Regions from separate parts of the Mycobacterium appelbergii genome, predicted to be linked through region 2. Evidence: predicted binding sites of a transcription regulator. Region 2 holds the regulator's gene; the other holds the start of a gene.
What was found. Region 2 encodes LexA, which represses DNA repair genes until DNA is damaged. Its sites were predicted from a motif close to CGAACANNTGTTCG; they were not measured.
Positions count from the first base shown of each region.

Region 1: the regulator LexA is predicted to act here: its motif matches at 1,612-1,625, upstream of M1247_RS08555 (DUF222 domain-containing protein).

Region 1 is NZ_JAMQTH010000003.1:270,090-277,213, forward strand. Features, by position in the region: gene M1247_RS08555 (DUF222 domain-containing protein) at 1-1,607, opposite strand, end outside; gene M1247_RS08560 (DUF4262 domain-containing protein) at 1,900-2,382, shown strand; gene M1247_RS08565 (hypothetical protein) at 2,406-2,903, opposite strand; gene pdxT (pyridoxal 5'-phosphate synthase glutaminase subunit PdxT) at 2,976-3,557, opposite strand; gene tesB (acyl-CoA thioesterase II) at 3,554-4,402, opposite strand; gene pdxS (pyridoxal 5'-phosphate synthase lyase subunit PdxS) at 4,445-5,356, opposite strand; gene M1247_RS08585 (NUDIX hydrolase) at 5,423-6,478, opposite strand; gene M1247_RS08590 (glycosyltransferase family 4 protein) at 6,478-7,124, opposite strand, start outside.
Region 2 is NZ_JAMQTH010000003.1:401,024-408,147, forward strand. Features, by position in the region: gene M1247_RS09225 (PhzF family protein) at 1-200, shown strand, start outside; gene nrdR (transcriptional regulator NrdR) at 207-656, opposite strand; gene M1247_RS09235 (LysM peptidoglycan-binding domain-containing protein) at 818-1,297, opposite strand; gene lexA (transcriptional repressor LexA) at 1,505-2,227, shown strand; gene M1247_RS09245 (LGFP repeat-containing protein) at 2,263-4,476, opposite strand; gene M1247_RS09250 (acyl-CoA dehydrogenase family protein) at 4,632-5,792, opposite strand; gene M1247_RS09255 (molybdopterin-dependent oxidoreductase) at 5,923-7,124, shown strand, end outside.

The sequences.
Region 1 (7,124 bases), 130 kb from region 2:
CGTTGCGCGTTCCACTGTGGCTCGCCCTGCGGTTCGTGCTCTGCGTCCCTCCCCGGTTCGGGTTCTGCTTGCCGTTCCGGTTCGCGTTCTGGCTCGGACTTCGGCTCGGGTTCTGCGTCCCACCCCAGCTCGGCTTCCGGCTCGGGTTCTGCTTCGCACTCTGCTTCCGGCGCCGGTTCGGGTTCCGCCTCCGACCCTGGCTCGGATGTCGGCTCTGGCTCGGGCTCGGGCTTCGGGTCAGGCTCGGGGTCCTGGGGTGGGGTGAGGAGGAGTTCGGGGCGGTGGTGGTAGTTGATGCGGGCTTGGCCGTGATCCAGGGCTGGTGGGGGGTGCCATTCGACTTCGCCGGTGTCGGTGATGGTGGTGGTGTAGCCGCCGTCGGAGTGGACGAGACGATTGTCGGGCCCACACGCGAGGGCCATGTCATCGACATTGGTGTAGCCACCGTCGGCCCAATCCGCCACGGCGTGGTGGACCTGGCTGCCGTAGGCACCGACGGTGCAACACGGTTTGGTGCAGCCACCGTCGCGGGCGATGAGCATGATCCGTTGGGCCGGGGAGGCGGTGCGTCGGGCCCGGAAATAGTTCAACGCGGATCCGGTGGCCCGGTCGAACACCGCCAGGTGGTGGTTGGCGTGGGCTGCCATCCGAATGACATCGTTGATGGGCAGTGTGGTGCCACCGCCGCTGTGGCCGATCCCGGCGCGGGATTCCAAATCGTGCAGGGTGGTGCGGATGATGATCGACACGGGTAGCCCGTTGAGTTGACCCAGGTCCCCGCTCATCAGTGCGATGCGTCCGATGACGATCAGTGCGTCGTGTTGGCGTTGGGCCAGGCTGCGGTGATCGTTGTCGATCTGGGCTTGGGTGGGGGTCCCGGTGGTACAGGGTTCCTCGTCGTCGGGGTTGCACATGCCGGGGGCGGCGAGCTTGGCGAACAGCACTTCCATGACTGCAGCCAGTTCGGGGCTCAGTCGGGCGGTCAGATCGGTCAGCGCGTCGCGGCCCTGTTTGGCCATTGTGACCCCGCGTTTGCGTTCGCGTTCGGTCTCCTCGGGTTCGGGGCCGTCCTGGTCGAGCAGAAACAATCGCAGTTCGGCGGTGTCTTTGAGTTCTTTGGGTCCGACCCCGACGGCGACGCGGACCAGGTCGGCTTCAAACTGCTCACAGGTGGTGGGGTCGATAAACCCGGGCAGCCGACCGATCACCTCGCGCAGGACTTTGACGTGATCAGCGTTGATCAGCCCGGCCTGCTCGGCGGCGGCGACCGCCGCCCGCAGTGGGGGTAAGGGTTCACCGGTCAGGGTGCGCCGCGGCCCCAACTCGGCCGCCTCGGCCAGGCGGCGGCCGGCCTCAGCGGTCGACAGTCGCCACCGGATCCGCAGCACCTCGTTCCAGGATTTGGCCCCCAATTCCCGCGGTGAACAATCGGTTTGCAGTTGGGCCAGCAGTCGATGCGACGGGGAGGGTAGCTGAGAGCGCAGCGTCTCGTATTCGTCGAGCACGGCGAGCAGCTCAGTACGGGTCAGTGATTCGACCTCGCAGGCCGCGAACGCGTCAAACGCCGCCCGCAACCCGGCTATCGCCGCGACCGCACCACCCTCCATGCATCGAACATACATTCGACCACCGACAAGTCCGCGCCGAACTATCGCGTCTCAGGACATCGGTGAGGCTTCGGGGCGGGTTTCCGGGGATCGTCCATTGCCGAAGCGTCGGATATCGGAAGTGAGCCGGGTGTGCTCGGCGAGGACTTCGCCCGGTAGGTCGGTGATGCTGCCGTGGTCGCGGTCTTGTCGCCTTTGCGGTCAGGTCTGCGGCCAAGCCTGGGGTGTGGAACGTGCCAGAAGTTGTCGGAGGGGCGGCGGATGCTGACCGCAACGACCGAAGGATTGGCGAATGTGCTGGAAATGCGACAACCCGAACGGCACGACGGAGCAGTACCTAGACGGACTGCGGGCAACGATCGACGACCATGGCTGGGCGGTGCAGGGCGTCGAGGACGACAAGCGACCGTTTACCTACACGGTCGGATTACACGGGCAAGGGCTTTCGGAACTGATCATCACCGGGATGGCGACGCACACGGCTGCGCGCCTGTTGAATTCCATCGCCCACATGATCACGGAGGACGGCACTGCATTGGCGCCTGCCATGCATATCGACCATCAAGATGAGTTTCTATTCGAGGTCGTCGCGGTCGACCATCCCGACGTGCATTTGCGTTACTCGACAATGCTTTTCGGTGACGGAGTTCGTGCTCTGCAATTGGTCTGGGCCGACGCACGTGGACGTTGGCCATGGGATGCCGGTTGGGGGCACGGTCGGCGGCGACAGCCCGTTCTGGGCGTGCGAGCACAGGTACCGCCGCTGCAGGGATGAGATACCCATGCCTCGTTTCGGCGTTATCGGCCAGCCCAGAGCGGAATCGGATCGTCGGGGTGGCGGAAAACGTGGACCTCCTGCGCCGGTACGACAACCGCCGTCCGGGGAAGGAGCGTCACTGCATCCCACCGGCAACCGTCGATCTCGATCTCCACCGTGACGACCGAAGCATCGGCGATCGCCTGCGCCGACGGCGACGAGTGAGCGTCGACGGAGACCCCGCAGTCCCGGACGGCGACGACAGCGGCGGTACGGGTCCGATTGCCTGCGAGGCCCAGCGCGTAAGCCTGCTCGTGCCTGCGCACCGCTGTCATTGCGAGCCGCTCTCTGTCGACGCGCTCGGCGACGGCGTCGGCGCGAAGGAGTGTCTTCATGAGCCACCGGCTCATCCGCTCCGTCGTGGTGAGCGTGGACGCGACGTCGATCTCGTTGGGCGTGTAGGCCCACTCGCTCGGTAGCCATGCGCCCTCCCCCGGCGTCTTCCAGTAGTACTTGCCGGCGCTGACGTAGCGTCTCATGCTCACTCCTCGGTTCGCTCAGGCCGATTCTGAAGCCCGAGGCCGTCTACCGATCACGAAGACCGCGAATGGCTACAGCGAGTCGACGAACAACTTGTGAATGCGCCGGTCCCCGGTCATCTCCGGGTGAAATGACGTGGCCAGCATCGGGCCGTGGCGCACTGCCACGATGTGACCGGCCGCGCGGGCCAGGACCTGCACATCGGGGCCGACCCGCTCCACCCACGGCGCCCGGATGAACACCGCATGCACCGGATCGTCGAGCCCTTCGAAGTCGATATCACCTTCGAAGGAATCGACCTGGCGGCCGAAAGCGTTGCGCCGCACCGTCATATCGATGCCCTTCAACGGCACCGCAGCTCTACCCTCAACGCCGGCGTCGGCGATCTCGTTGGCCAGCAGGATCATCCCGGCGCAGGATCCGTAGCACGGCAGACCTTCGGCGATCCGCGCGCGCAGCGGTTCGAGCAGGTCGAATTCGCGCAGCAGGTGGCTCATCGCCGTGGACTCCCCGCCGGGTATCACCAACGCGTCGACCGCGTCGAGTTCGGGGAGCCGACGCACGATCCCGGCCTCGGCGCCGGCCTCGCGCAACGCGGCCAGATGCTCACGCGTGTCGCCCTGCAGGGCGAGCACGCCCACGTGGACGCTCATGCCGGCTTTTCGGGCGCGGCCTTGCGCTGGTAGCGGGTCAGGCCTTCCTGCATTACCGCGGCGACCATTTCGCCGTACCGGTTGAAGATCTTGCCCTGGGTCAGCGACCGTCCCCCACATGCCGACGGCGAGGACTGGTCATAGAGCAGCCACTCGTCGGCCCGGAACGGCCGCATGAACCACATGGCGTGATCTAGCGACGCGACCATCAGGTGCTTGCGCGTGTCGGGATGATTGACCTGTGCCGAACCGAGCAGGGTGAGGTCGCTCATGTAGGCCAGCGCACAGATGTGCAACACGTGATCATCGGGCAGCGGATCGCGGTGCCGGAACCAGACCTGCTGCTGGGATGCTTTACCGGGCAGTCGCTGCACCTGGTCCCGTGGCACGATCCGCACGTCCCACTCGGCGAATTGCGCGAACCCGGCGTCGTCGAACGCTCCCCCGGACCGGAACCCCGGCAGATCGTCCGGTGCCGGCGCCTCCGGCATGGCGTCCTGATGTTCGATGCCGGTCTGATCGGTCTGAAATGAGGCCGACATCGTGAAGATCGTCTCGCCGTGCTGGATCGCGCTCACCCGGCGGGTACAGAACGAACCGCCGTCGCGGATGCGTTCGATGGTGTAGACCGTCGGTGTCCTGGCATCCCCCGGCCGCAGGAAATAGCCGTGCAGGGAGTGCACCTGGAACTCGGGCGCGACCGTACGCACCGCCGAGACCAGCGACTGCCCGGCTACATGCCCCCCGAAGGTGCGCTGCAGAAAGCCGGATTCGGGGCTGAAAACCCCACCGCGATAGATGTTGACCTCGAGCTGTTCGAGATCAAGGATCTCCTCGATCGCCATCAGCGATGTTCTTCGCGAAAGCGGTTCGTCACGCGTTAAGACTTACCAGCCGCGTTCGGCGAGCCGGTGTGGCTGCGCGATGTCTTCGACGTTGATGCCGACCATCGCCTCACCCAAACCACGCGACACCTTCGCCAACACATCAGGATCGTCATAAAACGTGGTGGCCTTCACGATCGCCGCACCCCGCTGCGCGGGATTGCCCGACTTGAAAATCCCAGACCCCACAAACACACCCTCGGCACCGAGCTGCATCATCATCGCCGCATCCGCCGGCGTCGCGATCCCCCCGGCGGTGAACATCGTCACCGGCAACTTCCCGGCCCGCGCCACCTCGGCCACCAACTCATACGGCGCCTGCAACTCCTTGGCCGCCACGAACAACTCATCGTCCGACAAGGAGCTGAGCCTGCGGATCTCACCCAGAATGGCCCGCATATGAGTGGTCGCATTCGACACATCCCCGGTACCGGCCTCACCCTTGGACCGGATCATCGCCGCCCCCTCGGTGATCCGGCGCAACGCCTCACCCAGATTGGTCGCCCCGCACACGAACGGCACGGTGAACTTCCACTTGTCGATGTGGTTGGCGTAATCAGCCGGGGTCAACACCTCCGACTCATCGATGTAATCCACCCCCAGGGACTGCAGGATCTGGGCCTCCACGAAATGCCCGATCCGCGCCTTGGCCATCACCGGGATCGTCACCGCCGAGATGATGCCCTCGATCATGTCCGGATCCGACATCCGCGACACCCCACCCTGGGCCCGGATATCGGCAGGCACCCGCTCCAGGGCCATCACCGCCACCGCACCGGCACCCTCGGCGATCTTGGCCTGCTCGGGGGTGACCACATCCATGATCACCCCACCCTTGAGCATCTCTGCCATTCCACGCTTCACGCGCGCGGTACCGGTCTGATTGCTTGAGCCGTTCTGGGCCGCGGTTTCCACTGCTATCTCCTTTAAGTTCCTACGTATTCAGTGTAATGGGGCAGCCAAATCGAATGAATCCGCACTTCAGCGGATGGCTTGCAGCTCGCTGTGCGCGGGTATGCGCCCATTCGCGTCGGCCGGCCTTTCGACCAGTTCATTCGCCTGAGCCAGCAGTGCGCCCAACTGCAGTGGATACACGGCCTGCCCGCCGGCGACCAGCTCGCCGATCATTATCTCATCGCACCAGCGGTGCCCGTGGATGTAGTGCCGCTCAAGCGCGGTACGGCCCGATGCCGACGGCTCGAACCGGCTGGTGCGATGGAGGAAGAAGTACTCCTCGCTGCGGATCACCGAGGCATTGAAGTCGATGACGGCGTCGCGCCGCCACACCGGACCGACCAACTCCGTCGGCTCCACGCGTAGCCCGGTCTCCTCGGCGAGTTCCCTGACCGCGGCTGCCCGCAGGCTCTCGCCCTGTTGGACGGCGCCACCGATGGTGAACCACCACCGTGGCGCCGGGGTCTGCAGGTCACCGATCGCCGGATCGCTCCCGCACAGCAGCAACACGGCGCCGGTTTCGTCGAGCAACACGACGCGCGCGGACGTACGACGACTGACCGGGTTGGCCTCGGCTTGCGACTCTTCGCGCTCGGCGATCTCAAAATAGGTGGGCAAGGCGGCGGTGCCACCCAGTCGCAGTGCACGGACCGCGGGGCGTTCGCGCAGGGCCAGGGTGTCGCGGACGGCGTCGTTGTGGAAGCGACGGGCCAGCAGCACCCTGGCCTCCGCATCGGCCAGTTCGGCCACCAGCGCCACCGGCAGCGACACGGGGTCCACGGCGGACAATGCCGCGGACAATTCGTTTTCCGCGGATTCCCGCGCGGTCCGCGGTGCGCGCTCCGCGGCGTCGGCCAGCGCGGCCAGCCGTTTACCCTGCGGACCGCCTGCATAGGCGTCGACCGCGACCGCGCGTGCCACCACCGCCCGCCGGGCCAGTGCACCGTCGAGCGCCTGCCACGACAGGTCGTAGCGCACGTGCAGGCGATCGAGGCGGTTGGCGGTCTGGTAGGCCCATACCCCGATCAGCAGCAGCACCACGGCCAGGACTGCCAGCGTGGTGATCACAATCCACGCGGGTATCAATCCAGCTCCCCGATCGCTTCGCTCCGCGCGGCCGCCCCGCTGACCTGCACCTTGATCCCGGACCCGGCCACAGTTTCATATACCCGCATGATCTGGCCGGCCACCACCGACCAGTCGTAGCGGTATACGCACGCGCCGGCACGCGCGATGTAGCCGTCGCGCACCGTGTCGTCGGTGAGCATCTCGATCAGTGCGTTCGCGAGGGCGTCGGCATCGTCGATGGGTACCAGCCGGCCGGCTTCGCCGTCATCGAGAACGCGCCGGAAAGCGTCCAATTCGCTGGCGACGACGGCGGTTCCGGCCGCCATGGCCTCCACGAGCACGATCCCGAAGCTCTCACCGCCGAGGTGGGGGGCGCAGTAGACATCGGCGCTGCGCATCGCCGAGGCCTTGGTCGCGTCGTCGACCTGGCCGAGGAACCGCAGGTGCCCCGCGAGGGCACCGGCCTGCTCACGCAACGCGTCCTCGTCGCCGCGACCCACGATGAGGATCTCGATGTCGCTGAACCGCTCGACCAATTTCGGCAGCGCGCCCAACAGGACGGTCATGCCCTTGCGGGGTTCGTCGAAGCGGCCGAGGAACAGTACCGACCGGCCGGGACGTGGATAGCCCTCCATCAGGGGCGCGTTGGCGAACGAACCGA
Region 2 (7,124 bases):
CCCGGGTGTTCGCCGCGCATATCGGTATCCCCGAGGACGAGGCGACCGGCTCGGCAGCGGTGCGGATGACCGACTACCTCAGCAGTGACCTGACCATCATCCAGGGCAAGGGGTCGGTGATCTACACGCGCTGGAGTCCTGAAGGATGGGTACGCGTCGCCGGCCGGGTCGTCAGCGACGGCGTCGCGCAGCTCGACTGACGTCGGCTAGCCGCGGTGCGCCCGCAGGGCCTCAATTTCTCTTTCGAAATCCTCTGCAGACGAGAACGACCGGTACACCGACGCGAAGCGGAGATACGCCACTTCGTCGAGCTCGCGCAGCGGACCCAGAATCGCCAACCCGACCTCGTGCGAGGGAACTTCGGGTGATCCCAGGCCGCGCACTGCGTCCTCGACCTTCTGGGCCAGCAGGTTGAGCGCGTCGTCGTCGACCTGTCTGCCCTGACATGAGCGACGCACGCCCCGCACCACCTTCTCGCGGCTGAACGGTTCGGTCACCCCGCTACGTTTGACCACGGCCAGCACGGCCGTCTCCACGGTGGTGAACCGGCGGCCACACTCCGGGCAGGATCGGCGGCGTCGGATGGCCTGACCCTCGTCGGTTTCCCTGGAGTCCACGACCCGCGAATCGGGATGGCGGCAGAACGGACAGTGCATCACCGCTCCTTCGTCACGCCGCCAGACAATTAGTTCGAGCGCCCTTGAGCGTACTCGCGGGACCCCAGCAAAAGTCACCGCCGGGTCCAGTGGGGCGTACCGGGCGGCAACGCCGGCCACTGACGTTGGCCGCCAGCACGTTTCACTGCCCATGACTCAGGTCAGCCGACGGGTGCGATCAGCGTCTGACCGGCGTCAACCGCCGCAGACTCGAGCTGGTTCAGGTCACGGATCTGCTCGACCACCTGCGCGACCGGGGCATCGGGCGCCACCCGCCGAGCTACATGCTGCAGCGTCTCCCCGGACTGCACCTGGACCACTGCCAACTCGGTGGGCACCGGCTCGGGCTGCCCCATGACCCCGCCGAACTGCGCCACCAAGCCCAGCCACACCGTGATGCCGGCAGCCACCAGCGCCAGCAGCACCGTGGTGGCCGGGGTGATCGGAGGACGGCGATGAGAGGCGCGCGACATCAGTACGCCGGTACCGCGGTGCTGCAGTGCGGCGCCGGCGGGCCGGACCGGCCCTGGCCTGCGGGTCGGACGCCCACGGACCGGGCGACGGACCGGCCGGCGGTCCTGATCGGGAAGGACCCGCACACCGGAAAAACGGCTATCGACTCGGGTATCGAGGAGGACCATCTGACTGCCTTTCGTTCTGGCGTGTTCGCTCTTGTGTTCGAATATAGTCGCTCAAGTGTTCGATTGATAGAACGTGTGATCGAACTGTTGCCAAACGCTAGACCCGGCCACCGACAAGTTCTCGGTCCCGGCTCGGCGACCCGGGTAGCCACGACACGCCTCGAACACATGTTTGATTAATGCGCGGCCGACGATTACATTCAGCGCATGAGCGACGACAGCAGCGACACCACGGCCGCGACCGACAGCGCTGGCACTGGCGCTGGACGACGACGCACACAGGACAACGGCCTCACCGAGCGTCAGCGGACGATTCTCGATGTCATCCGTGCGTCGGTGACCAGTCGCGGATACCCGCCGAGCATCCGGGAGATCGGTGACGCGGTCGGGCTGACCTCGACGTCTTCGGTCGCCCACCAGTTGCGCACCCTGGAGCGCAAAGGCTATCTACGCCGCGACGCCAACCGGCCGCGTGCGGTCGATGTGCGCCCGTCCGACGAACCGGCCGCCACACCGCTGGTCACCACCGATGTGGCCGGGTCCGATGCACTGCCGGAGCCCACATTCGTTCCGGTACTGGGGCGGATCGCCGCCGGTGGGCCCATCCTGGCCGAGGAGGCCGTCGAAGACGTCTTCCCGCTTCCCCGCGAACTCGTCGGGGAGGGCTCGCTGTTTCTGCTCAAGGTGGTCGGTGACTCGATGGTCGACGCGGCCATCTGCGACGGCGACTGGGTGGTGGTGCGTCAACAGAATGTGGCCGACAACGGCGACATCGTCGCGGCGATGATCGACGGCGAAGCGACCGTGAAGACGTTCAAGCGGACCAAGGGCCAGGTCTGGCTCATGCCGCACAACCCGGCCTACGACCCCATTCCCGGAAACGACGCGGCGGTGCTGGGCAAGATCGTCACGGTCATTCGGAAGATCTGAGGCCGCGGGCCGACCACGGCCTCAGATCTTGACACTCAGTCAGCCCGGACGAAGCCATTCGTCCGGGCGAACTCCTCACTGGCGAACCAGATCTCAGCGACCGCGTCGTCATACTCGGCGCTGTCGGGTGACCAGTACTGCCCCGACTTCGTATCCGCCTTGATCGGGTATCCCTCAGGCGCCCGATGCGGATCCTCCAGCGGCAGGTGAATCGCGGTGGCACTGGGTACCGGCTCGTCGAATTCGATCGCAGCATGGCGGCCACTGTGGGTTTCGGTGTCCGTCTCATACCGGGGCAGTGCCTCGATACGGGTCGGTGCGGTATCGACGTTGTCGGGATCGTCGAAGTCGGCCGCGGCGAACCCGAGGCCCTGTTGCGGAGTCTCGAGCTCGGCCTCGACCTCGTCATCGTCGTCAAGGTCGGCCTCGACGTCGACCTGGTCCGGCGCATCGAGATAGTCCGCGTCGTCAATCTGATCGTCGTCGAACTCATCGTCGAATTCGGTGGCGAACTCGGCATCGGACCGCCCCCGCGCGCTGGACAATTCACCCGCTTCTTCGTCGTCGTCCTCGGGATCATGGGTAGCCATACCGGCACCGGCCGGGGACGCCCACTGGCTGACCGGCATCGCGATGTCAGTGGGACCGTCGAAGGGGGACGCTCCCTGCGTCTGGTGATAACTGTCGGTGAAACGGGACGTGGCCGCGTCGCCGCTCTCGTAGTCGGCGGCGGGCTGATACGGGTCCGGGCTGTCAATGCCAGACCTCTCGGTGTACTGCCCCTCGTCGTAGGGGCGGTCTTCTTGATGCCCCTGGTCATAGCGGCCCTCGTCGTAACCGCCGTATTGATCGTCGTCGAACGGGTCATGGTCGAACTCGTCGTCGTCCCGGCCACGGCGGCGGTGCCACAGCGCGGCGCCGACGATGAGCCCCGCGAGCAGCAGCACCGGGATCAACGCGAGCAGCCACCACCAGTTCCAGTGCCACGAGAAGGGCTTTGTGTCATCGGTATCCGCCGCCTGGGGCCCACCAGGCGCCGGCGGCTGATCCAGTCCGGGGACCTGCAACCCGGCCAGCTCCGAGGAGAGGTTCGACGGCTCGGTGGTGAAGGTGTTGTCCGAACGGTCCCAGGAGATTGCTCCCCCGCTGAACCGCTGGGTGATGACAGTGCCGTCTTCGGTCTGATCGGCCATCGGCGCGCCGAGCTCCCCCTGCGCCCCGCCCAACTTGTCCCACGCCGCATTCATGGCACCGCGGACGATCACCGCACCGTAGTCGGGTGTCAGGAAGATGACCGGCTTGTCGGCGGCGGCGAAGGTGGCCACCCTGCTGTTCTGACCGAATCCGCCGTCGGTTTCACCGCTGATCGGGAATCCCAGGTCGCCCTCCGGACCGCCGACACTTTCGTACTTGTCCAGCAGCTGGCCGGTGATGGCGTTGGCGCCGGTGTCGGGGGTGTAGAAAACCTTGCCGCGGGCATAGTTCTGGCCGATGCCGCCCGTGTTGCCGATCGGGTATTGATCGCCGTCCTTGGCACCCAGCGGACCCATGTCGCCACCGGCGGCGCGGCTGGCCGCAGCGATCGCCGAGGCCGGATCGTCGGGAACCGCCAGGCCGGCGAGCTGATCGGCCAATTCCGGCGGCACCGTGGTGAAAGCCTTGGTCTTGCGATTCCAGGACACCTCGCCACCGGTGAACTTCTGCGAGATGGCGTCGCCGCGATAGGCCTCGTCCTCGGACGGCACGCCCAGGACACCGGAGGATCCACCGAGCTTGTCCCAGGCGGCGTTGATGGCGCCGCGCACCACCCTGGCGCCGGTTGCCGGGGTCCAGAAAATGACCGGGTTGTCGGGTCCGCTCAGGGTCGAGTTGCGACTGTCGGGCGCCAGCCCGGCACCCTCGTCGATGGTGGGAAATCCGAGATCGCCCTCCGGACCGCCCTGGGCCTCGTACTTCTCCAGGATCGCGCCCTGCATGTAGTGGGCGCCCGTGGCCGCAGTGAAGAACATCTTGCCGCCGGCGAAGTCCTGGACGAATCCCGGACCCGCGGCATAGACATCTCCTTGGCGCGGGCCCAGCGGACCGCCGTCACCGCCACTGGCATCCCAGGCGGCGGTCACCGCGGCATCGGCATCCGATTCCGGAGTCGCTGCGGCCACCGGCGCCAGCAAGCCGGTCACCGCTACCGCAAGCAGGCCGACCGTCATCCGCCGAACGACTGTGTTCAGCCTCGCTCCCGGCCTCGTCATGCACCCTCCCCAGGTGTTCGGCAAAGTTCCACGGGAAATCTCCCGCCCGACAACTCTGCGTCAGCAGGCAACGATAACCAAGGCACATCGCCGATCATGAGCGAAAAACCCCCGAAATTGGCTCCTGGAAGCACCAAAACAGGGTGTTGCGGCGGCTAGACGCCCAGGCTGCGACCGATGATTTCCTTCATGATCTCGGTGGTGCCGCCGTAAATCGTCTGCACTCGCGCGTCCAGATAGGCCCGCGCGATCGGGTACTCGCGCATGTAGCCGTAGCCGCCGTGCAGCTGCAGACACCGGTCGATCAGGTCCACCTGCTTCTCGGTGGAATACCACTTCGCCATGGCCGCCTGCTCCACCGTGAGCTCTTCGGTGAGGTGCAACCGGATGAACTCGTCGACCATCATCCGCACCACCGTGGCCTCCGTGGCCAACTCCGCCAACACGAACCGGCTGTTCTGGAAACTGCCGATCGGCTTGCCGAACGCTCTGCGCTCCTTCGTGTACTGCAAGGTCTGCTCCAGCACCGTCTCCATCGCCGCGGCGGCCATGATGGCGATCGAGATGCGTTCTTGTGGCAGGTTCTGCATCAGGTAGACGAAGCCCTGGCCTTCTTCGCCGAGCAGATTCTCGGCGGGCACGTGCACGTCGGTGAACGACAGTTCGGCGGTGTCCTGGGCTTCCAGCCCGATCTTGTCCAGGTGACGGCCGCGTTCGAAACCGTCCATGCCGCGTTCCACCACGACCAGCGAGAACCCGAGCGCACCTTTGTCGGGATCCGTCTGGGCCACCACGATCACCAGGTCGGCGTGGATGCCGTTGGTGATGAACGTCTTCGATCCATTGAGGATGTAGTGGTCACCGTCGCGGACCGCGCGGGTCTTGATGCCCTGCAGATCACTGCCGGTGCCGGGCTCGGTCATCGCGATCGCCGTGATCAGTTCGCCGGTGCAGAACTTCGGCAGCCAGCGCTGCTTCTGTTCCTCGGTGGCCAGGCGCAGCAGGTAGGGCGCGACGACGTCGTTGTGCAAGCTGAAACCGAGGCCGCTGTACCGCCCGGCGACGGTCTCCTCGCAGACGATGGTGTTGTAACGGAAGTCGGGGTTTCCGCCACCGCCGTACTCCTCCGGCACCGCCATGCCCAGAAAGCCCTGCTTACCGGCCTCCAGCCAGATGCCGCGGTCGACGATCTTGTCCTTTTCCCACTGATCGTGGTGCGGTGCGACATGACGCTCCAGAAATGCCCGGTAGGACTCGCGGAACAATTCGTGCTCGGGCTCGAACAGTGTGCGTGCGTACTTCACGGCACCGCCCATGGTGTGACCTCCGGTACTGGATTGTGGATTCGGGGGCCAACTTATACCAACCGGGCGGTTGGTCGTACCGGAGGTACGCGGGCGAACTGGAGCACCGGAGGTACGCGGGGCAGGGCCGTAAACTGCCGCTATGCCTCAGTCCCCCGCGAGCCTCGCGCACTGGGGTGCCTTCACCGCCGATGTCACCCACGGTGAGATCGCCGCCGTCACACCGCTGACCGGCGACGTCGATCCTTCCCCCCTGTTGGGCAATCTGCCCGGCTCGATCCGGCACCGCTCGCGCGTCGCCACTCCGGCGGTGCGGCGTGGTTGGTTGCGCGACGGGCCGGGACCGAGCCGCATGCGCGGGGCCGACGAGTTCGTCGCGGTGTCCTGGGATGAACTCACCGATCTGTTGGCCGGCGAGCTGAAGCGCGTCGTCGACACCTACGGCAACGAGGCCATCTACGGCGGTTCGTACGGCTGGGCCAGCGCAGGCAGGTTTCACCATGCCCAGAGCCAGGTGCACCGCTTCCTGAAACTTCTTGGCGGGTACACGTCTTCGCGTCATTCCTACAGCCTGGGCGCCACGGGCGTGATCATGCCGCGGGTGGTCGGCACGCACGACGATCTGTTCAAGCGGTCCACCGACTGGGAGGTGATCGTCGAGCACACGGACCTGCTGGTGTGTTTCGGCGGGCTGGCGTTGAAGAACACCGGCACCAATCATGGTGGCACCACTGCACATCCGACACGTGATGCGCTGCGCCGGTTCCGGGATCGCGGCGGGCGGATCGTCTCTTTCAGCCCGCTGCGCGACGATGTCGACGGCGAGTGCGAGTGGCATGCGCCGAGACCCGGTACCGACGTGGCGGTCATGCTCGCGCTGGCCTATGTGCTGGCCACCGAAGGTCTCGCCGATCGCGGCTTCCTGGACCGCTACTGCACCGGTTACGAGCGCTTCGAGCGGTACCTGCTCGGCACGGATGACGGAGTTGCGAAATCCCCGGAGTGGGCGGCACGCATCAGCGGGTTGGCCGCCGACGACCTCGTCTCGTTGGCCCGCCGGATGACGACGGCCCGCACCATCGTCACCGTCAGTTGGTCGCTGCAGCGCATCCGCCACGGCGAACAAGCGCCGTGGATGGGACTGACGCTGGCCGCGATGCTCGGCCAGATCGGTGTGCCCGGTGGCGGTTTCGGCCACGGGTACGGATCGATGAACGAGCCCGGCCTGCCGCCGCTGCGGTGCGGACTGCCCACGCTGCCCCAGGGACCCAACCCTGTCCAGACGTTCATTCCGGTGGCCGCGATCACCGACATGCTGCTGCACCCGGGCGAGCCGTTCGACTT